One region of the Alteromonas sp. CyTr2 genome, then DNA from elsewhere that is predicted to be linked to it. Evidence: predicted binding sites of a transcription regulator. Region 1 holds the regulator's gene; the other holds the start of a gene.
What was found. The regulator FliA, encoded in region 1, starts transcription of late flagellar genes. The targets are predictions, from matches to a motif close to CTAAAGNTNNNNNNNNNNNNGCCGATA.
Positions count from the first base shown of each region.

Region 2: QME20_RS15115 (DUF5610 domain-containing protein) is a predicted target of FliA. The motif match lies at 8,437-8,463, and genes of this name have one in related genera.

Region 1 is NZ_CAMZMZ010000005.1:105,435-116,059, forward strand. It holds gene flhA (flagellar biosynthesis protein FlhA) at 1-667, shown strand, start outside; gene flhF (flagellar biosynthesis protein FlhF) at 697-2,106, shown strand; gene QME20_RS05010 (MinD/ParA family protein) at 2,112-2,978, shown strand; gene QME20_RS05015 (RNA polymerase sigma factor FliA) at 2,975-3,706, shown strand; gene cheY (chemotaxis response regulator CheY) at 3,743-4,126, shown strand; gene QME20_RS05025 (protein phosphatase CheZ) at 4,161-4,916, shown strand; gene QME20_RS05030 (chemotaxis protein CheA) at 4,929-7,169, shown strand; gene QME20_RS05035 (chemotaxis response regulator protein-glutamate methylesterase) at 7,198-8,328, shown strand; gene QME20_RS05040 (ParA family protein) at 8,357-9,121, shown strand; gene QME20_RS05045 (chemotaxis protein CheW) at 9,129-9,935, shown strand; gene QME20_RS05050 (chemotaxis protein CheW) at 9,953-10,444, shown strand; gene QME20_RS05055 (DUF2802 domain-containing protein) at 10,504-10,625, shown strand, end outside.
Region 2 is NZ_CAMZMZ010000032.1:188-10,812, reverse strand. It holds gene QME20_RS15150 (EAL domain-containing protein) at 156-2,381, shown strand; gene QME20_RS15145 (uracil-DNA glycosylase family protein) at 2,378-2,956, opposite strand; gene QME20_RS15140 (hypothetical protein) at 3,071-3,376, shown strand; gene sthA (Si-specific NAD(P)(+) transhydrogenase) at 3,433-4,854, opposite strand; gene QME20_RS15130 (fatty acid desaturase) at 5,034-6,161, opposite strand; gene fabR (HTH-type transcriptional repressor FabR) at 6,503-7,099, shown strand; gene trmA (tRNA (uridine(54)-C5)-methyltransferase TrmA) at 7,220-8,317, opposite strand; gene QME20_RS15115 (DUF5610 domain-containing protein) at 8,493-9,806, shown strand; gene QME20_RS15110 (RNA-binding protein) at 9,885-10,349, opposite strand.

The DNA of each region.
Region 1 (10,625 bases):
ACAAACCCTTGGGTACACAGTTGTAGACGCTGCGACCGTTGTAGCGACCCATTTAAGCCAATTACTTTCTAACAATGCATATCAATTATTAGGGCACGAGGAAGCGCAACAACTTCTTGATATGCTTGCCAAACAGCATCCGAAACTGGTTGAAGGGTTAGTACCAGACATCCTTCCGCTAAGCACCGTCGTGAAAGTACTGCAAACCTTATTGTTTGAAGGCGTGCCTATTCGCGATATGCGTACAATCGTGCAAACACTCAGTGAGTACGGCACGCGCAGCCAAGACCCCGATGTTTTAGTGTCCGCAGTGCGTATTGCCCTTAAACGTTTAATTGTCCAAGAAATTACTCAAGGTGCAAAAGAGATACCTGTCATAACCTTGGCGCCAGAGTTGGAACAGATGTTGCACCAGTCACTTCAAGCAGGTGGCGAAGATGGCGCTGGCATAGAACCAGGCCTGGCAGACAAGCTGCAAAAATCATTGCAGCAAGCCAGTCAGCAGCAAGAGTTAGAAGGAGAGCCTGCAGTACTCCTTACCTCAGGCATGCTACGACCCGTTCTGTCTCGCTTCTTAAAATATTCGGTTGTTGGGCTTCATGTTCTGTCTTACCAAGAAGTGCCTGACGACAAACAAATAAAAATAGTCAGTTCGGTCGGTCAATAATCTGACACTGGGTGATTGGAGAGGTTGCAATGAAAATTAGACGTTTCTTCGGCAAAGATATGCGTGAGGCGTTAAGCCAAGTTAAAGCTGAATTGGGCAGTGACGCTGTGATCATGTCAAATCGCAAAGTCGCTGACGGTATTGAGCTTGTCGCAGCCTACGACAAAGAACCTGAAGCGAAGTTGTTTACGCCGAAAGCGTCTCCACAAGCCGCTGCAAAAACACCTGGTCAAAAGGCAGTGCCTAGCTTGAGCGAAATCATTGGTGACGACGGTCCTGATAGCCTTAAAGCACTGCTAGAAAAGCAGCACGGTGGAAATAATGGCGTAGCGAGTCCCGCGCAACCCAACCAACCAATGACAGCGAATGCTAAGCACGCCAATGAAATTGCTTCGCACTTAGACTTCTCAGAAGCCTTTATTGACGACGTAGAAGCACAGCAGTCTTCTCATGAACCAGTTCGTCAGAACGCTTTCCCAGAGCATCAAGCGTCAAGTATGGATGATACCTCTGTGACGCAGTCAGCGGAGCTTGCGCAAATCAAGGAAGAGCTAGCGTCTCTTCGCGATGTATTGCAATATCAAGTGGCCGACTTGATGGAAGCTAAGAACAAACGTCAAAAACCTGTTCATCAATATCTAATCACCCGTTTAACCGATATGGGGTTAAGCAACGCGTTAGCGAAACAGCTTATTAGCTATACGCCGTCACATTACAACGAACGAGATGCATGGGTATATCTTCTTAACCTATTGGCTAATCGCATAAATGTGACAGGAAACGATATACTTAGCGCACAAGGTGCTGTTGCATTAGTAGGACCAACAGGTACCGGTAAAACAACTACCGTTGCGAAACTTGCTGCCCGCTATGCGCAAAAATACGGTGCAGAGTCGGTTGCGATGATTACCATCGATACGTATAGAATTGCCGCCTATGAGCAGCTAGCGACATACGGAAAGATTATTGGCTGCACGGTGAGAAAAGCGCAGACTAGTGAAGAACTTGCGGATTTATTATTCCAACTTCGTCATAAGCGACTAGTATTGATTGATACGGCTGGATTTAGTCAAAGAGACAGTCGATTAATTAAACAAATTAAGCAGTTTGATAACGGACAAATGCCAAATGTTAAAAAATATTTGGTAGCGCAAGCAAATACGCAATATCCTGCTTTGCAGAGAATCATTCAAGCGTATGATGATATTGAACTAAGTGGCTGTATTTTCACAAAGTTAGATGAGTGCTACTCTTTAGGAGAGGTGCTTAGTGCAGCGGTTGAATACCAATTACCGGTTAGTTATGTCACCGATGGTCAAAAAGTACCTGAAGACATTAAGATTGCAGAAGCGAAATCTTTGGTTTCCGCTGCTGCAAAGCTTTATAAAAAGTACGGTTTGAATCATACTAGTGGTAACAACGCAATTAAAACAGCATAAGCAGTATGATTGACGACCAAGCGAGTAGCTTAAGAAAAATGAAGCAATCACGGTTAATCAAAGTAATCGCCGTCACCGGTGGCAAAGGTGGCGTAGGTAAAACAAACATTACATTGAACACCGCTATCGCCATGGCGAAGCAAGGTAAACGTGTAATGGTTCTCGATGCGGACCTCGGTCTTGCTAACGTAGACGTTATGTTAGGTTTGCGTGTTGAGAAAAACTTATCCCACGTGCTTTCCGGCGAATGTACACTTGATGAAGTATTAGTGACCGGTCCGCACGGAATAAAGATCGCCCCTGCCACATCAGGCACGCAGTCGATGGCAGAATTGTCGCCAACGCAACACGCTGGCCTAATTCGTGCCTTTAGTGAGCTGCGCTCGCAAATTGACGTGCTAATCGTTGATACAGCGGCAGGTATTTCAGACATGGTGTTGAGCTTTTCAAAAGCCTCACAAGACATCATGGTCGTTGTGTGTGACGAGCCTACTTCATTGACAGATGCGTATGCATTGATAAAAATTCTGAATAGAGAGCACGGTGTTTTCCGCTTCAAAGTTGTGGCTAATATGGTGCGCGACGTGCGAGAAGGCCAAGAGCTATTTAGTAAATTAAGCAAAGTGACAGGGCGTTTTTTAGATGTTGCACTAGAATTAGTGGCGACAGTACCGTTTGACGAGAACATTCGTAAAGCAGTGCGTAAACAAACAGCCATTGTCGATGCTTACCCAGGTTCACCGGCAGCCGTTGCAATAACACAGTTGGCGAGTAAAGCCTTAACATGGCCTATTCCAGCGCAGCCAGGTGGCCATTTAGAGTTTTTCATTGAACAATTAGTTGCAGAAAAAGCCGTAGGAAGTCAGCGTTGAACAGCAAGGCAGCCGCTTATCAACAACAAACCGATAAAGCGCAGTTAGTCGAAAGACATGCGCCATTGGTTAAGCGTATAGCGCATCACTTGATAGCGCGATTGCCGGCTAGTGTTCTTGTAGACGATTTAATTCAATCAGGCATGATTGGATTATTAGAAGCCGCGCGAAACTTTGATGGTTCAAAAGGAGCCAGCTTTGAAACGTTTGCCGGCATTCGCATTCGCGGTGCTATGCTAGACGAAATTCGCAAAGGGGATTGGACACCGCGTTCAGTTCATCGAAATGGCCGAGCGATCACTGAAGCAATTTCGCAAGTAGAAAGCGAAACAGGCCGCGATGCTAGAGATTCTGATATTGCTGATAAGCTTAATGTAAGCTTGCAGGACTATCACCAAATGCTTAATGAAGTAAATGCCGGAAAGCTGGTAGGTATTGAAGATTTAGGTGTGTCAGAAGATGTTATTTCGACAGAGCAAAATCGAGGTAGCGACGCACCACTGGAAGATTTAATGCAAGGCGCTTTCCAAAAAGCGCTTGCCCATGCAATTACGACATTACCTGAAAGAGAAGCGATTGTTCTTTCGCTGTATTATGATGAAGAGCTGAACCTAAGAGAAATTGGTGAGGTTCTTGATGTAAGTGAATCGAGAGTCAGTCAAATTCACAGTCAGGCCATGTTAAAACTCAAATCACGAATGAAGTCGTGGCAAGCTGACGAAGAATAGAAATTAATAACAATTAACCCCTCACTGGAGGCTATTTTGGACAAAAGCATGAAAATTCTCGTGGTCGATGATTTTTCTACCATGAGACGTATCATCAAAAACCTACTTAAAGATTTGGGTTTTTCCAACATCCAGGAAGCGGATGACGGAAGTACTGCATTGCCTATGTTGCAGCAAGGTGATTTCGATTTCGTAGTTACCGATTGGAACATGCCTGGTATGCAGGGTATTGACTTGCTTCGCGCGATTAGAGCCGATGACAAGCTCAAGCACCTACCAGTGCTTATGGTTACTGCTGAAGCGAAGAAAGAGCAAATTGTTGCCGCCGCGCAAGCAGGTGTTAATGGCTACGTTGTTAAGCCGTTCACTGCAGCAACACTTAAAGAAAAATTAGATAAAATATTCGAACGTTTAGGTTGATCCAGACGCTCACCAGAGAAATGAGGTTTACTGGATGTCAACGAATGTAAACGTTCCAATTTCGTTGGAAGAAGCAAAACAGCTTGTCACCTACCTTGAAGAGGGTGACAACGCTTCAGCCAATGCCCTATTAGAAGCGGCCTCAATGAAAGAAAACGTTGAGTTATTTGCCGAAGTAGGGAAACTGACGCGTCAGCTCCATGACGCGCTGAATAATTTCCAAATAGACGACCGCATTAAAAATCTCGCGACCGATGATATTCCCGATGCACAATCCCGCCTAACCTACGTAATTGAAGAAACTGAAAAAGCTGCTAATACTACTATGGATGCCGTTGAAGCGAGCATGCCTATAGCTGAAATGCTGTCGGCGCGCATCGAAAAGGTTATGCCTGAGTGGAAGAAGCTGATGAATCGCCAAATAGAGTTGGGTGAATTCAAGGCTTTATGCGCAGACTTAGACGAATTGTTGGAAGAAGGTTCGGCACAGTCAGCTAAACTTACACAGTTACTTACAGAAGTATTGATGGCTCAAGGTTATCAAGACTTAACTGGTCAGGTTATTCGCCGCGTTATCGACTTGGTTAAAGAAGTGGAAGACAGCTTAGTTAACATGCTTACCATGTTTGGTGAACGCGACGGTGCAGAACAAACTAAACCATCTAGCGTTAAGGCCGATAAGGTTGATGGTGTAGAGGCAGAAGGCCCTATCATTGATGCCGATAAGCGCGACGACGTCGTGTCAGGCCAAGATGATGTAGATGATCTTCTGTCTAGCTTAGGTTTTTAGGGGAGCGGGCGCATGTCGTTTGATGTTGACGAGGATATATTACAGGACTTTCTAGTTGAGGCTGGAGAGATACTTGAACAATTACAAGAACAGCTCGTTGATCTTGAGAACAATCCTGAAGATGCGGATTTGCTGAATGCAATTTTCCGTGGTTATCACACAGTTAAAGGGGGAGCAGGGTTCCTGTCTCTTACCGAGTTAGTAGAAATTTGTCACGGTGCGGAAAACGTCTTTGACGTAATGCGTAACGGTCAACGAACACTAACCCCTGAACTGATGGATATTATTCTGCAAGCCACAGATGTGGTGGTTGAAATGTTTGAACGAGTGAAAGCTCGGGATCCATTAGAGCCAGCAGATGCACACCTAGTAGACTTGTTACACAAACTAAGTCGCCCGGAATCTCCAGATGAGAATATTTTTGGTGAACAAAGCGCGCCGGTGTCAGAACCTGAGCCCGCGATTGAAGAGCCAGAATTAGTTGTTGAAGAGCCTACTGCACAGGCACCAAGTTCTGGTGATAGCGGCGGTATTGACGAAATCACTGAAGATGAGTTTGAAGCGCTGCTTGATGAGCTTCATGGCTCTGGGGCACCAGGACAGTCCTCAGCGGCTAAAAGCGAACCTGCAAAGGCTGCTGCACCTGCTGCCGCTAGTGATAACGACGATATCACCGACGAAGAATTTGAAGCGCTGCTCGATGATTTACATGGCAAAGGCAAGTTTGGTGGTGAAGAAGCTGCGCCAAAGGCAAATGCACCAGCTCCAGCTCCAGCACCAGTTACGCCGAGTGAAGCTGGTGATGAAGAAATCACCGATGACGAATTTGAAGCACTGCTTGACCAACTGCATGGCTCAGGGCAAGGGCCTACCAAGCAGGGAGCCGTTTCAAAGGCGCCAGAGCCTCCTGTAGATAAGGCAGCAACAGAAGCGGTTCAAAAAGCGAAACAAGCAGCGCCAGCTGCGCCAAAAGCGACGCCTGCTCCTAGCGCCGCAGCGCCAGCTAAAGCAAGCACACCTGCTGCACCAAAAGCAGCGCCTAAAAAAGATGAGAAGAAGGCGGCACCAGCTGCGCCTCCTGCTGAGACTACAGTACGTGTAGATACCAAGCGCCTTGACCAAATTATGAACATGGTGGGTGAACTCGTACTAGTGAGAAACAGGCTAATAAGCTTGGGTATCAACAGTAACGACGAAAGCATGTCCAAAGCCATTGCCAACTTAGATGTGGTAACGGGCGACTTGCAAGGTGCGGTAATGAAAACCCGCATGCAACCTATCAAGAAGGTGTTTGGTCGTTTCCCTCGCGTTGTTCGAGACCTCGCTAGAAGCTTGAAGAAAGAAATAACCCTTGAGCTTGTGGGTGAGGAAACTGATTTAGATAAAAACCTGGTTGAAGCACTGGCCGATCCACTTGTGCATTTGGTGAGAAACTCCGTCGACCATGGTATTGAAATGCCTGATGATCGTGCTGCAGCGGGTAAACCGCGCATGGGTACGGTTCAGCTATCGGCATCTCAAGAAGGCGATCATATTCTTCTAACCATCGAAGATGATGGTAAAGGAATGGATCCTGAAAAGCTTAAAGAAATTGCTATTAGTCGCGGTGTACTAGACGCAGATGCAGCTGCACGGATGTCGGATGTTGAAGCGTTTAACTTGATATTCGCGCCAGGGTTCTCAACCAAAACAGAAATTAGTGATATTTCTGGCCGCGGTGTGGGCATGGACGTGGTTAAGACTAAAATTAACCAACTTAACGGCACCGTGAACATAGATTCACAGCTAGGAAAAGGCACGCGACTGGATATCAAAGTTCCGCTAACGCTAGCCATTCTTCCGACGCTAATGATTGTTGTAGGAAAACAAACCTTTGCGTTACCATTAGGTGCGGTGAACGAAATAATAAATATGGACATCAAAAAGACCAACACGGTCGATGGCCAGCTAACAATGATAGTTCGTTCAAAAGCAATTCCGTTGTTCTTCCTTGGTGAATGGTTGATTCGAGGTCCCAAAAACATCGATAGAGAAAAGGGACACGTTGTTGTAGTGCAAATTGGTACACAACAAGTAGGATTCGTAGTAGACGCGCTAATAGGCCAAGAAGAAGTGGTTATTAAACCTCTTGATGCATTATTGCAAGGCACGCCTGGTATGGCGGGAGCCACGATTACGTCAGACGGTGGAATTGCACTAATTTTAGATATTCCGAGCCTGCTTAAACGGTATGCGCGTAAACCCATCAAGTAAGGCGATGAATTAACAGGAATAATAATCCATGGTCTTTAAAGTCCTTGTCGTGGACGACTCGACTTTTTATCGTCGTCGAGTAAAAGAAATACTCGATGGCGATAGGGAACTTGAAGTTGTTGGGGAAGCGAGAAATGGGCGCGATGCACTTGAAAAAGCAGAAGCGCTTAAGCCGGATGTGATAACGATGGATGTTGAAATGCCTGTCATGGACGGCATTTCAGCTGTAAAGGCCATAATGGACAAACGGCCTACACCTATTCTTATGTTTTCTTCGCTTACGCATCATGGTGCGCAAGCGACATTAGATGCGTTAGAAGCGGGCGCGCTCGATTTCTTACCGAAGAAATTTGAAGATATCGCGCAGGACAGAAAAGACGCATCGCGCTTGTTGTGTACAAAAGTACGCTTAATAGCGCGTCGTGGTATTGGTCTTAAGCGTCCGTCGTTTCGCTCTACAGAGGCAAGAAAGCTTCCTGATAATGCGCCAAAGCAGGCGTTTTTTAAAACATCAGGGTTGCTATCAGGGCATAAAGACGCAGCCAAACAACCAACCGTTTCGTCTGTAAGAGCGACGGGAAAGCACTACAAGTGTTTGGCAATTGGGGCTTCTACAGGCGGGCCTGTGGCGCTTCAAAAAGTGTTGTCTCCTTTACCTGCAGAGTTTCCATACCCCATTTTGCTTGTACAACACATGCCTGGAACATTTACTACGGCATTTGCACAGCGTTTAGACACAAACTGTAAGATTAGAGTAAAAGAAGCCGAGCACGGCGACATTCTAAAGCCAGGTCATGCGTATCTTGCTCCCGGTGGGAAGCAAATGTTGCTAGAAACCATAGGTGCGAATAAACGCATTGCCATTGTTGATGCAAGTGCGAGTGACAAGGTGAATTATAAGCCCAGTGTTGATCTCACTTTCAGTTCTCTGGCTAAAGCTTATGGTGGGGATGTATTAGGAATTATATTAACGGGTATGGGAGCTGACGGCAGAGAAGGATGCCGAATGCTCAAGGAAAAAGGCGCAACGATTTGGGCTCAAGACCAAGATTCCTGTGTTGTGTACGGTATGCCTCAAGCCGTAGCCGTTGCCAATATATCCAGTAAAAATATAAACATTGATGATATGAGCAGTTGCGTTCAAACCGAAATGCGATAGCAGTTTGAACAGTAATGGAACAGCAAATATGAAAGTGTGGACAGTAGCGAATCAGAAAGGTGGTGTAGGAAAGACTACCACTACGGTGAGCCTTGGCGGCTTGCTTGCACAGCAAGGCAAGCGAGTGCTCATGATTGATACTGATCCACATGCATCGCTGAGTTATTACTTCGGTATCGATGCAGAAGCGTCAAGTCATTCAGTTTACGATATTTTTATTAAGTCTAATGACATTACGGCCGATAATGTTATGGATTGTCTGTGCCCGACAAAGTTAGACAACTTATATGTGCTTCCTGCAACAATGGCGCTCGCGACCTTAGATAGAACGATGGGTAGCGAACAAGGTATGGGCTTAGTCCTAAAAAAAGCGTTGGCAAAAATAGCAGGAGAATTTGATGTTGCTATCATCGATTGCCCTCCAGTGCTTGGGGTGCTGATGGTTAACGCTCTTGCAGCGTGTGACAAGGTTATCGTGCCTACCCAAACGGAGTATCTGGCGCTTAAAGGGCTAGACAGAATGATTCGTACCATGGAAATTATGGGACGTTCGTTGGACAAATCCTTTGATACTGTGATTATTCCAACTATGTTTGATAAGCGCACTAACGCGGCGCTTGCATCGCGAAAGCGCTTAATGAATGACTATGGTGAGCGCGTGTGGGAAGGGGTTATTCCCGTCGATACGCACTTCAGGGATGCAAGTTTAGTACAGCTTCCCATTTCCGCAGCGTACCCCAAAACACGTGGTGTGTCTGCGTACGAGAAACTATTAGCGGTATTGGAGAAATAACGAGAACATGAGCAAGCAATCGCCTTTTGCCCGTGAAGAAGTGATGGAGGCATACCTTGATAGCCTCCTCAAAGAGCCAGAAGCACCGGAAGATGTGACTGCGCGCACGGCAAAATTGCTCGAGCAGGCTTCTCAGCAGATGGCTGAAACGGCACTTGCTTCTACCGCCAATGAAAGTGAGCCGCAATCGAATGAACAAGAAGTGATAGCGGAAAAGGTTACATCGTTAATTGAAACGCAAAAAGCAGAGACAATTGAAGATGAACAGCAACAGTCTCACGCAGAAACTTTAGTAGAAAATGAACAAGAAGCTGCGTTAAACCGCGCTGAAAAAACAAAAGTTCCACTAAAGGATACTCTCGGTTTTCGCTTTCAGGCGCTATTCTTTGAGGTTGCAGGGTTAACACTTGCGGTGCCTTTGACGTCGCTAGGTGGGATCCACCAAATTGAGAAGATTGGCCCTTTATTTGGAAAACCTGATTGGTTTATGGGTGTAATGTTGCACAGAGAGTCTAAACTAAGTGTTGTTGACTCTGCAAAATGGGTAATGCCAGAAAAATATGACGAAAACCTCGCACAATCGCTTAACTACCGATATCTTATAATGTTAGGGGAAAGTGCGTGGGGTCTGGCTAGTGAAAAGCTAGTCAATACGGTCAATTTGACTACCGATGATGTTAAATGGCGCGAGTCCACAGGTAAGCGTCCCTGGTTAGCAGGGATGGTTAAAGAAAAAATGTGCGCGTTAATTGACGTTGAAGAATTAATATCTATGCTTAACAAAGGCTTAGGCAGTAACGACCAGACGCCATAGTATTGGGAGCCAGGTTCATGAGCGACGAAAGAATAAATAATAACGCCACCGACAGCAACGACGAAGTCCTTCAATGGGTAACGTACCGCTTAGGTGAAGAAACTTACGGTATCAACGTGATGCAAGTTCAAGAGGTCTTGCGTTATACCGAAATAGCCCCTGTACCCGGTGCACCTGACTATGTACTTGGTATTATCAATCTGCGTGGTAACGTAGTAACGGTTATTGATACACGTGCTCGTTTCGGATTACCGCCAACAGAAATTACTGACAATACCCGTATCGTTATTATTGAGTCTGACGAGCAGGTGGTTGGTATTCTGGTGGATAGTGTCGCTGAGGTGGTTTACTTGAAATCTTCAGAGATTGACAGTGCCCCTAACGTAGGTACTGAAGAGAGTGCTAAGTTTATCCAAGGTGTAAGTAATCGCGACGGCGAACTGCTTATTCTTGTAGATCTTAATAAATTGTTAAGCGACGAAGAGTGGGATGAGCTTAGCAACATCTAAATAAATGAATAGGCGGTATTGATTATAATATTGCCTACATTTCCCCAAGGGTTATGTCCATGGATTGGCAGCTTGCTGCACCTACCTTATTAGAACTCATACTGTGTATTCTTGTAGTTATACTCATCGCCGCGATGGGTGTGCTGTATTCACACATTAAGCAGTTGCGTTCTGCATTAAG
Region 2 (10,625 bases), on a different contig from region 1:
ATGTAATCTTCATAAATGCTTAAATGATCGAATGTAAAATGGCATGTAACATGAGAGCACTATTGCATTGCGTAACCCATTTATCAATGTAATCGTTGCCTTAATACAATGAGTAGCGCATTCTTGTTTTGTTTGTATCGAGGAAATGAGCGGTAATGTCGGCAATGGATTATGATAACGACGAATTAATTTTTTTAGATGATGATGGTTCAGTTGAAGAGCAAACCTTATTGGGCAAAGACTGGAACATTCTTATTGTCGATGACGATGAAGAGATTCACACCGTAACGCGTCTCGCGCTATCTGATCTCATCGTAAACGATCGCAAATTAAACTTCATCCACGCTTATTCAGCAAAACAAGCCAAAGAAATGCTGCACGAATATGGCAACAGCATTGCCATAATTTTACTTGATGTCGTTATGGAGACTGATGACGCGGGTTTTGATGTTGTTAAATACATCCGCGAAGACATGAAGTTAGTTGAACCTCGAATTATCTTACGTACGGGACAGCCCGGCTACGCGCCTGAAGAGCAAGTCATTAAAGTTTACGATATCAATGACTACAAAACCAAAACAGAACTTACTCGCGCCAAATTACTAACTACTATCATTTCCTCACTACGCTCTTATCAGCAAATTGTAACGATTAGTCAAAGCCGTGCTGGTTTAGAGAAAATAATCACCTCTTCAGCGAACTTGTTTGAAGAACATTCGGTGAAAGAGTTTTGCGAAGGTGTAGTTACTCAGATTAGTTCGCTTATTGGTTTAGATTCCGAAGGTTTATTGTGCGCAAGAGCGGGTTCTTTGCTAGACCGAGAGGACGAAGAGGTTTACGTGCTTGGCGCTGCGGGTGAGTATGCGAAATTTATAAACCAGCCTGTGTTCACGCTTAAAAACCTTGAAATTGAAGAAAACATTAGTCGGTGCCTACGTCTTAAAAAGCACATTTTTGAGCCCAGTTGCTCTGTGCTGTATATCAGCCGCGCTGGTTTTGAAGCTGCCGTATTTGTTCGACAAACCCACGAGATTAGTGAGCTAGACAAGCACTTACTTGAGGTTTTTCTATCCAGTATTTCAGTGGGATACGAAAACGTTAATCTTTTCCATGAATTAAGAAATGCGGCGTTCAGAGACTGGTTAACCCGTCTGCCAAACCGCAATGAGTTTATCAATATGCTCGATAAACCTCATTTGTTTGCCGGAGAAAACTATAGCGTAGCTCTTATCGACGTAAATCACTTTTCCGATATAAATGATGGTTTAGGGCAAGAAGTCGGCAACGAATTGTTGCGAGCTATTAGCGATCGCTTTCAATCTTCTTTCGATAGCATAGTGAAAAAAGGCCGCATAGGTGCTGATGTATTTGGTCTTATTGGTCCTGACGATCTGGTATGCCCCAAGTCCATTAACAACATTTTCCAGTCTTCATTTCAGGTAGGTGATCACACCCTTCCGGTGAATATAACACTTGGATTGTGCAAGTTAGACAATAAACGCCACATCGGCATTGAGATTTTAAAGCGCACGAATATTGCGTTAAACCGTGCTAAGAAAAATCTAACAGATAACTTCGAATATTACGCCAAAGATATTGAAGATCAGACGACTTGGCGCCTAGATATGATTCGCCAACTCCGAAGTGACTTTGCAGCAAGAAAGCTGGAGCTGTGGTTTCAGCCGCAAGTGGGCTTACTGAATGAAAAAGTTGTTGGCATGGAAGGCTTACTACGCTGGCCCAATGGTGAAGGGGGATACATTTCTCCCGCCGTGTTTGTACCACTTGCTGAGTATTCAGGTCTTATCGTTGATATCGGTGAATGGGTGCTAGAAGAGTCATGCCGTCGTCTTCAGGAATTGAAAGAAAAAGGCTACGGCCATCTAAGAGTTGCCGTTAACATCTCTATTCCGCAGTTCCGCGACAGGTTATTTGTAGAAAAAGTTAAGCAGGCACTATCTAACGCCAACTGCGACCCAAGCCTGTTAGAGCTAGAAATAACAGAAAGCGTGGTGATGGATGAGCCGCAAATTGTAATAGATGCATTGCGTTCGTTAAAAGAATTTGGGGTGAAAATAGCCATTGATGACTTTGGAACAGGCTTTTCCTCCATGAGTTATCTACAGCAGCTTCCGTTAGATCGATTGAAGGTCGATCGTTCTTTTGTCAAAGACATTAAACCGGGTGCAAGCGCAGTGCTTGCTGAGACAATTGTGACTTTGGGGAACAAGCTAGGCTTATTGACTATTGCCGAAGGCGTAGAAAAAAGAGAGCAGGCGAGTTACATGATAAAGCTTGGATGTGACGAAGCACAGGGCTACTTGTACGCGAAGCCTATGCCGTTCGATGCGCTTTTAGCGTTTCTTGAAGAGCACGACTAAACTTTTAATACAGATTTGACAGTGTCTCGCAACTTGGGAAGGATATCTAATTCAAACCAAGGGTTTTTAGCGAGCCACCTGTTGTTTCTTCCTGACGGGTGGGGCAGTACGAAATGTGTTTCAGTCGGACTGCGTACAGCTTCAGTTAACGTTTTGTGTTGCGGTAAATAATACTGTTGCGAGTAACGTCCCACGTAAAGCGTTACTTCAGGTTTTAAATAAAGAAGAAAGTCATTATGCCAAGCGGGAGCACATTCTTTTCTTGGCGGGGCATCGGCTCCATTTTTATAACCTGGAAAGCAGAAGCCCATTGGTAGCACCGAAATTAAGCTAGGGTTATAAAAGGTCTCCCTCGAGACAGACAACCAATCGCGTAACCGATCTCCGCTGGGATCATCAAACGCAATGTTGCGTTCATGAGCTTTCAACCCCGGTGCTTGCCCAATAATAAGCACTTTAGTTGATGGTGCAGTGCTAAATATGGGGTTGGGTTGATGCGGTAGGTGAGGGGCACACAGTCTACAATTTCTCGCTTTAACCACCAGTGCATCGTGGCCTTTCACATTTTTCTCCAAATATTTCTCTTTGTCATACTTTTGTCACAAAACTATGATCTCAGTTTGACTATCTTATGTATATACAGTATGTTTAATAGTGACAGTAGTAGACTGTAACACAGGAGAAGAAACATGCGTAAAGTAGTACTAACCCTAGCTCTATCAGCGGCCTTTGGTATTGCGCATGCGGAATCTGGTGATAACCAGCTTTTCGATTGCATGGATGCGAAAACATTCGAAATGAATAACCAATGTATGTCTGACAAAATCGGCAATAACATTCGTTTCCGTGATGCACAAGCAAAGTTGATCGACATTGCAAGCGATAGTCAGGGTGACTACGCCATTGCAACAATGACGTTCGATCAAGAAAATATGCACATCGACATCGTAGCACATAAAGATTCGCTTAACGCGCTTGCTGCGAACCGTAACTAATTTCTTAGTTAACGCATATTAAGCCGGCGACAATCTCGCCGGCTTTTTTGTGTCCGTTAGAAAATTCTATTAAGTCCATTAATAGCAGCAACTCGATAAGCTTCTGCCATGGTTGGATAGTTAAACGTAGTGTTAACGAAGTAATCTATGGTATTGCCTTCGCCCTTTTGCTGCATGATCGCTTGGCCGATGTGAACAATCTCGGAGGCACGTTCACCGAAACAATGAATGCCCAAGATTTCTTTAGTTTCGCGATGAAACAAGATTTTCAGACTTCCTGTCTGCGTTGACGCGATTTGGGCTCTGGCCAAATGTTTGAACTGAGCTCTTCCCACTTCATAAGGCACTTTTGCTGCAGTAAGCTCTTGCTCTGTTTTACCAACAGAACTTATTTCCGGGATGGTGTATATGCCTGACGGAATATCTTCTACCAATGCCGAATGTGTTTTTATGCCAAGCATAGCTTCAGCGGCAAAGCGACCTTGGTTATAAGCCGCAGATGCTAAACTTGGATAGCCAATGACATCGCCGACTGCAAATACATTGTCTACGTCAGTTTGATAATTTTCATTAACCTTGAGTTGGCCTCTGCCATCGGCTTTTAAACCAATATTCTCGAGTTTAAGTGTATCTGTATTACCCGTTCTTCCGTTAGCAAACAAGAGACAATCTGCGCGCATACGCTTGCCCGACTCTAAGTTTAAAATAACCGAGTCATCGGTAGCTTCAACCGAAGAATAGGCCTCATTGTGCCGGATGAGTACGCCATTGTTCCACAGGTGATAACTGAGTGCGTCTGATATCTCGTCATCAAGAAATGACAGTAAGCGATCGCGCATGTTAACGAGGTCAACTTTTACGCCTAGTCCTCTGAAAATACTGGCATATTCAGAGCCAATGACCCCAGCGCCATAGATAATTATTGATTTGGGATCGTGATCTAAAGATAGGATAGTGTCTGAGTTATAAATACGCGGGTGATTAAAGTCGATGTCTTTAGGACAATAAGGACGCGACCCTGTGGCAATAGCAATTTGGCCTGCAGTGACAGTATCTTTAGAGCCATCTTTACGGGTTATCTCTAACGTATGCGCATCTACGAAACTGGCTTCGCCGTGAAATAGCGTCACACGATTTCTGTCGTAGAAAGAAGAGCGAAGTCGAGTTTGGCTTTTTACCACACCGCTAGCATGGCGCATGATGTCAGAAAACGTAAGACTCTTACTTAAGTGGTTGTCGGCAAACAAGGGAGAAGAGTTATATTCAATAAGACGACTTACTGAGTGACGAAGCGCTTTCGATGGAATGGTTCCCCAATGGGTACAACCCCCTCCCACTGCCTCGTAGCGCTCAACAACCGCCACTTTTTTTCCGGCTTTGGCAAGCTGCATTGCAACGCCTTCTCCACCAGGACCTGTGCCAATAACGATAGCGTCGTAATGATACGACGGGGCTTTGGTTTTTTGCTTCGTTGCCATCTTACTTTCCCATGTTGTTACTTTTGTAATGCGATGTCACCACTAGGTTAGCCGTAATACAAAATGAATGATTCTGGTTTTAGTATAACGACCTTATCCAACTATAGAATAAAAAAAAACCACATAAGCAGACACTTATGTGGTTTTTAGCGTTCAAACGTATAAAAGAGGGCGTTAATTTACGCCATTTGCAATGACAAACTATGTAACTGTGTCCATTTCTCTTTCTGTACAGCAAATGCGTGTTTCAGCTCTTTGTACTTGTATGCAAGCTCAAGCCCTTCGATACTGCGCTTTAGGGTGCGTTGTTTAACGCGCATAACACGTTTTTTCGTGGCGTAGTATTCACTCATGCGCTGCATTAACAAGTCGTATTCTTCTTGAATGGTATGCATCATTTCTTCAGCATTAGGCAGTAGCGATACTTTTTCACTTGCTCTTTGCAGCTGCATTGCTGCTAACGCTTTCTCGATGCGCTCTTCTGGCACTTTGCGAAGGTTGGATGTCAGTCCTACCAGTGATAATCCCTTAATAAGCCATTTTGTAGGATCAAACTGATACCAGCGAATGCCATTACGATAGTCGTACTCAAAGATGTGATGGTAATTGTGATAACCTTCACCAAAGGTAAAAAACGCAAGAATACCGTTATCTCGTGCTGTGTTCTTATCGGTGTAAGGCTGGCTACCCCAAAAATGAGCAAGAGAATTGATAAAGAAGGTTACGTGATGCACTAGCACCAGGCGAAGTACACCGGCTACCAAGATCATGCCTAATACGTCACCATTTAAATAGCCCAGAAGACCTGTGATACCAAAGTTGGCCGCCAGCACGATGGGCAAATAGTAGTTATGCTGCCACATCACCACTTTATCTTTTTGAAGATCTTTACAGTTACTGTAGTCATCGTAACGTTTGGCCTGATACTCACGCAACATCCAGCCGATATGCGCAAACCAAAGCCCTTTCTTGGCAGAGTAGGGGTCTTTGTCGTTATCATCAACATGACGATGATGAACGCGATGATCTGACGACCAGTGCAAAATACTATTTTGCAGCGCCATAGCGCCACCAATCGCAAGGATCACACGAACAACCACATTGGCGTCGTAAGTTTTATGCGACCATAAGCGGTGGTAGCCGGCAGTTATAGACATACCGGTAAAGTAAAATAGGAATATAGCCGCACCGATTTCTGCCCAATCGATGCCTTGATACGCCACCCATAGCGGCACACCAATAAACGCAATTGCGCCAGATATAATAAATACCAGCACATTAGTAAGGATAAGAGGAGGTTTTTTCATTTTATACAACTTGGCTTACAACTGTTCGCTAATTTATCGTTTTACGAGGCTTCAGGCAAGCAAAACCCAGATTAGTTCTGCTTACATGTGTAAAGTTTAATTATAGTAAAGCTACGCTGAAGCGCTCGTTAATTGTGGCTTTTTCCGCTTAATGCTTGTTTATAAAAGAGATGATTCTGTTTCTCTTTCCCCACTGGTGTGTGTTGCGATAAACTACACATGCTAGTCTTTGATGTACGAAGTTTGATTGCGTTAATGGCTATACAGATGACGTAAGGGCTTCAACCCTAAGCGCTAAAAATCATCAAGCCGTTTAGAGCTAATCAACCTATGGTGCGAATGTGAGTCGACAAGAACAGAAATTAAAAACCCGCCAAAATATCATTCATGCTGCGTTTTCTTTGCTCGATGAAAACCGCAGCTTATCTGCAATCAGCTTGCGTGAAGTTGCCCGAGAGGCAGGTATAGCACCTACGTCTTTTTATCGACACTTCAAAGATATGGACGAATTAGGTTTAACGCTGGTGGATGAAGCCGGTTTAGCATTGCGGCAGCTTATGCGTCAGGCAAGGCGGCGTATAGCCTCTGGAGGTGGCGTAATACATACTTCTGTTGAAACCTTCATGGAATTTATTGCGGCAAATACAAACGTATTTCGTTTATTATTACGCGAGCATACTGGTACGTCGTCGGCTTATCGGTTGGCAGTATTTAGAGAGATTCAACACTTCATCGACGAGTTGACCGACTACATTATTGAACAGCAGGGCGTAGAATACTCATGCGCGCAGCTTCAAGCTGATGCTATGGTTAGGCTCGTATTCAGTGCAGGTGCTGAAGCACTAGAAGCTGATGATAAGCTTCGCCGCGAAATTGGTGAGAGAGTGAAAGCACAGCTTCGCTTCGTTCAAGTAGGTGCAACGCAAAAAAGCGTATAATTGAATTAGTGGCGATTGGCCTTTTAAGTCCACATCGTTTGCTCTAATCAAAGCCACCTTATTCTAATATGTCTTCATAGGCCTTTGTGACTCCAAAGGCCTTGTCAATTTTTACCAAAACTAGCTTTTGCGTGTAAGTAAAACGCCAGCCTCAATGTGATGAGTAAACGGGAATTGATCGAATAATGCCGATTGAGCAACGTCGTGAGTTTCACTTAAAAGCTCAAGATTTTGCGCCAACGTTTCAGGGTTACACGAGATATACACGATATTATCGTAATCCTGAATCATTCTAAGCGAGTCTTCATCCAACCCAGCTCTTGGTGGATCGACCAATACAGTTGTGAAATTATATGTACTTAGATCAATGCCTTCTAAGCGACTAAACGTACGTTCACCTTTCATAGCCTGAGTGAATTCTTCAGCGGCGAGTCTTACGATCTTCACATTATTAAGCTGATTTTGTTCAATATTAAACTGCGCAGCTTGTACAGAGGGCTTGGCTATTTCGGTCCCCACAACATTATCGAAGTGAAGCGCTAGCGGCAGTGAGAAGTTACCTGCACCGCAATACATCTCCAGTAAATCGCCAGAGAGCGGCTTTACGCAATCTAGTGCCCATTCAATCATGCTACAGTTCACTTCGGCATTGGGCTGAGTGAAGCTATTTTCGATATGCTTAAATATGAATTCTTTGCCATTAACGGGTAAGCGCTCAATAACAAAATCGTTGTCGATAATAAGCTTTTGTTTTCTCGCACGGCCGATGATGTTTACTTTCGGAAAGTGAGCCTCGAGTTTCGCCTTTAATTCTTTTGCAGCCTCTTGCCACTTCTCATCTAGTTGACGATGGTATAAAAGGCTGATGACAAGCTCGCCAGATAGTGCAGAAAGATAATCGATTTGAAAAAGCTTCTTTCTTAGCACTTCATTTGGTCTTACTTCTTCAAGCAACAGCGCCATAGCATCGTTTATTGCTTTACAAGCAGGAGGAAAGCTATCTACGCGGTACTTTTCTTTTGTTTCCTGGTTGAACATGATGTGAAACAAATCATCGCCTTCATGCCATACTCTAAATTCGGCGCGCATACGGTAGTGCGTTGGTTGCGATGGAAATACGGTTAAGTCAGGCGCATTGAACGGAGAAAGTAACGCAGTAAGACGTTCTACTTTTTCGTCCAACTGAGCTTGATAGCGTTGTTGTTCGGTCGCGGTCATAAAATTCTCCATTCAATATTGAGGTCGCGAATTGTAGTCCCTTATAAAATAACTGCAACAAGCTCTATCTACTTCTGCATTATTATTAGGAACGAACTAGTAAAAAAGCTGTATTAAAATTAAACAATACTGATTCTTTGCCGATAATAAGATTGAGGATAGTGAGGATCAAATTATGAACGTGGGTCAAATTAAGGCTTTTATGGGCGACCAGAAGGTCGATCAAAAAGCAGATCAAAAGGCATCAGTTCACCCGAACGAAATGTTGAAAAAGCAGTTACAGCAAGACGGATTGCAGCAAGCGGCTGAGTTTTCTAAACAACAAGCGGCATCAGTATCTGTTTCCAGTAGCCAAACTAGCATCGGCTTACGTGTGGTGAGTAGCAGCCTTAACCAAGCGTTGGTCATAGATGGCCAAAAGCCACAAGAAGCCAAAGAGAAAACCATTGAAGATAAGTCGAACAGTTTGTTCGACTTTGAAAAAGTTGCCAGAAACGTACTTAAGTTCGTAGGTGGCGTCATTAGAGGTGCGGCAAACGGTGGTGCCAGCGAAGAAAAGCTTAATGGCTTATTTAGCCAAGCGAGAGAAGGCGTAAGCCGTGGATTCGCTATGGCTGAAAAAGACCTCGCTGGTTTTATGAATGAAGAGATTGAGCAAGGGATGACAAAAAGCCGCGATCTCATCGATACAGGAATAAACGATCTGGAAACTGACATATTTGGTCGACAGCAGCCGAACGCTGTAACGCTTTCGTCCTTAAACGCGGTAGCTGCATCGGATGAGAAAAGCGGAAGCTTGCTGATTCGAACTAAAGATGGCGACGAAGTGAGTTTTAGTTTTGAGAGTCTTCGCTCGTTCCAAGCGTCTCAACAACTTAATTTCCAAGCACAGGCATCTCAGGAGCAATCAGGCGGTAGTGACGAGCAAGGCGATAACAATTTTTCAACGTCATACCAACAACAAACTTCGTACCAATACTATGAGCGAAGCGGTATTAGCTTTTCATTGAAAGGCGAGCTTGATGAAGATGAGTTAGAGTCGATAGCTGATTTGGTTGGTCAAGTTCAGGATCTCGCCGACACCTTTTACAGTGGTGACATCGACAAAGCATTTGAAGAAGCGTTAAGTTTAGGCTTTGACGATAAAGAGTTAGTTGGCTACGCGTTACAGTTAAATAGAACAACACAGACCGAAGTGCTAAAGACGTATGAGAACATCCAACATTACAATGAAGACAAAAGCGATAATTCGAAGTTTGGGAATGTGGTTAGCCCTATAGCGCAATATCTAGAAAAGATGATGGATACTTTTGCTAATGCCGAAAGTACGTTAGGAAGTAACGAAGACTATAATACCTTAATAGGTGGGTTGATTAATGAGATGAAAGACGTGCAAGTGCCAGATCTTGTATCTGCTATAAATAGGTTTCATGCTTTCAATCAAACGTTACTTAATGGACTTCCTCAATCTGCTGAGACAAGTGAATAACTATTTATTTACTAATATAAAAGCCCGGTAGCGAAAGCTAGCCGGGCTTTTTTTATAGCCTTTAAACCGTACGTAGAATTACGCGTGTTCGACTTTGTCCTTTGCAGGGCGAACTTTTAGCGTTCGTTCCTGGAAGATTGAGTCGTTGGTTTTATCGATAACACTGTTTAGGTCGTCTGTTACAACCTCGATAAAACCGTATCCTTTTCTTTTTCCAGTTTTACGATCCTTCATTAAGCGAACCGACTGTACTTCAATAAAGCTACTGAAGTATTCCTTTACAGCGTTCTCGTTTGCTCTATAAGGCAAATTACCCACATATAAAGTTTCTACTGATCCGTCATTAGAATGTGCTCTGGCATCTGAGGAAGATGGACTTTGAATAAGAGACGCTAGCCAAGGAGTAACGATACCGCTGATCAGCAGAGCTGCTGAGACGGTCAGTGGAACATGGACGTTTAAACTAGCAGAAGAAAATAACAAGTAACCTGCAATTGCAAAAATAGCGCTAATAACAGCGCATCGAATAAAGCCTACTTTCATATACCTACCTTTCTATTGTTTATTATGGTGTTGGAGGCTGTATATAGTTTACTCATTTGTAACAAATTGAACAATAAAATGTGAAAAAACTAGTCTAAAGATGGATTGAGTCGCTAGAAATGATGCAGAAATGAGCGGTTAACACCAAAAGTGGCTTAAAAAGCAAAAAAATCCAATTTAAGTGTTGATCTTTCACAAGAGGTATCTATAATGCGCTCCACGTTCTGAGGGGGCTTCGAGAAAAACAAAGCCAACTCAGCAACAAGTGCGAAACCA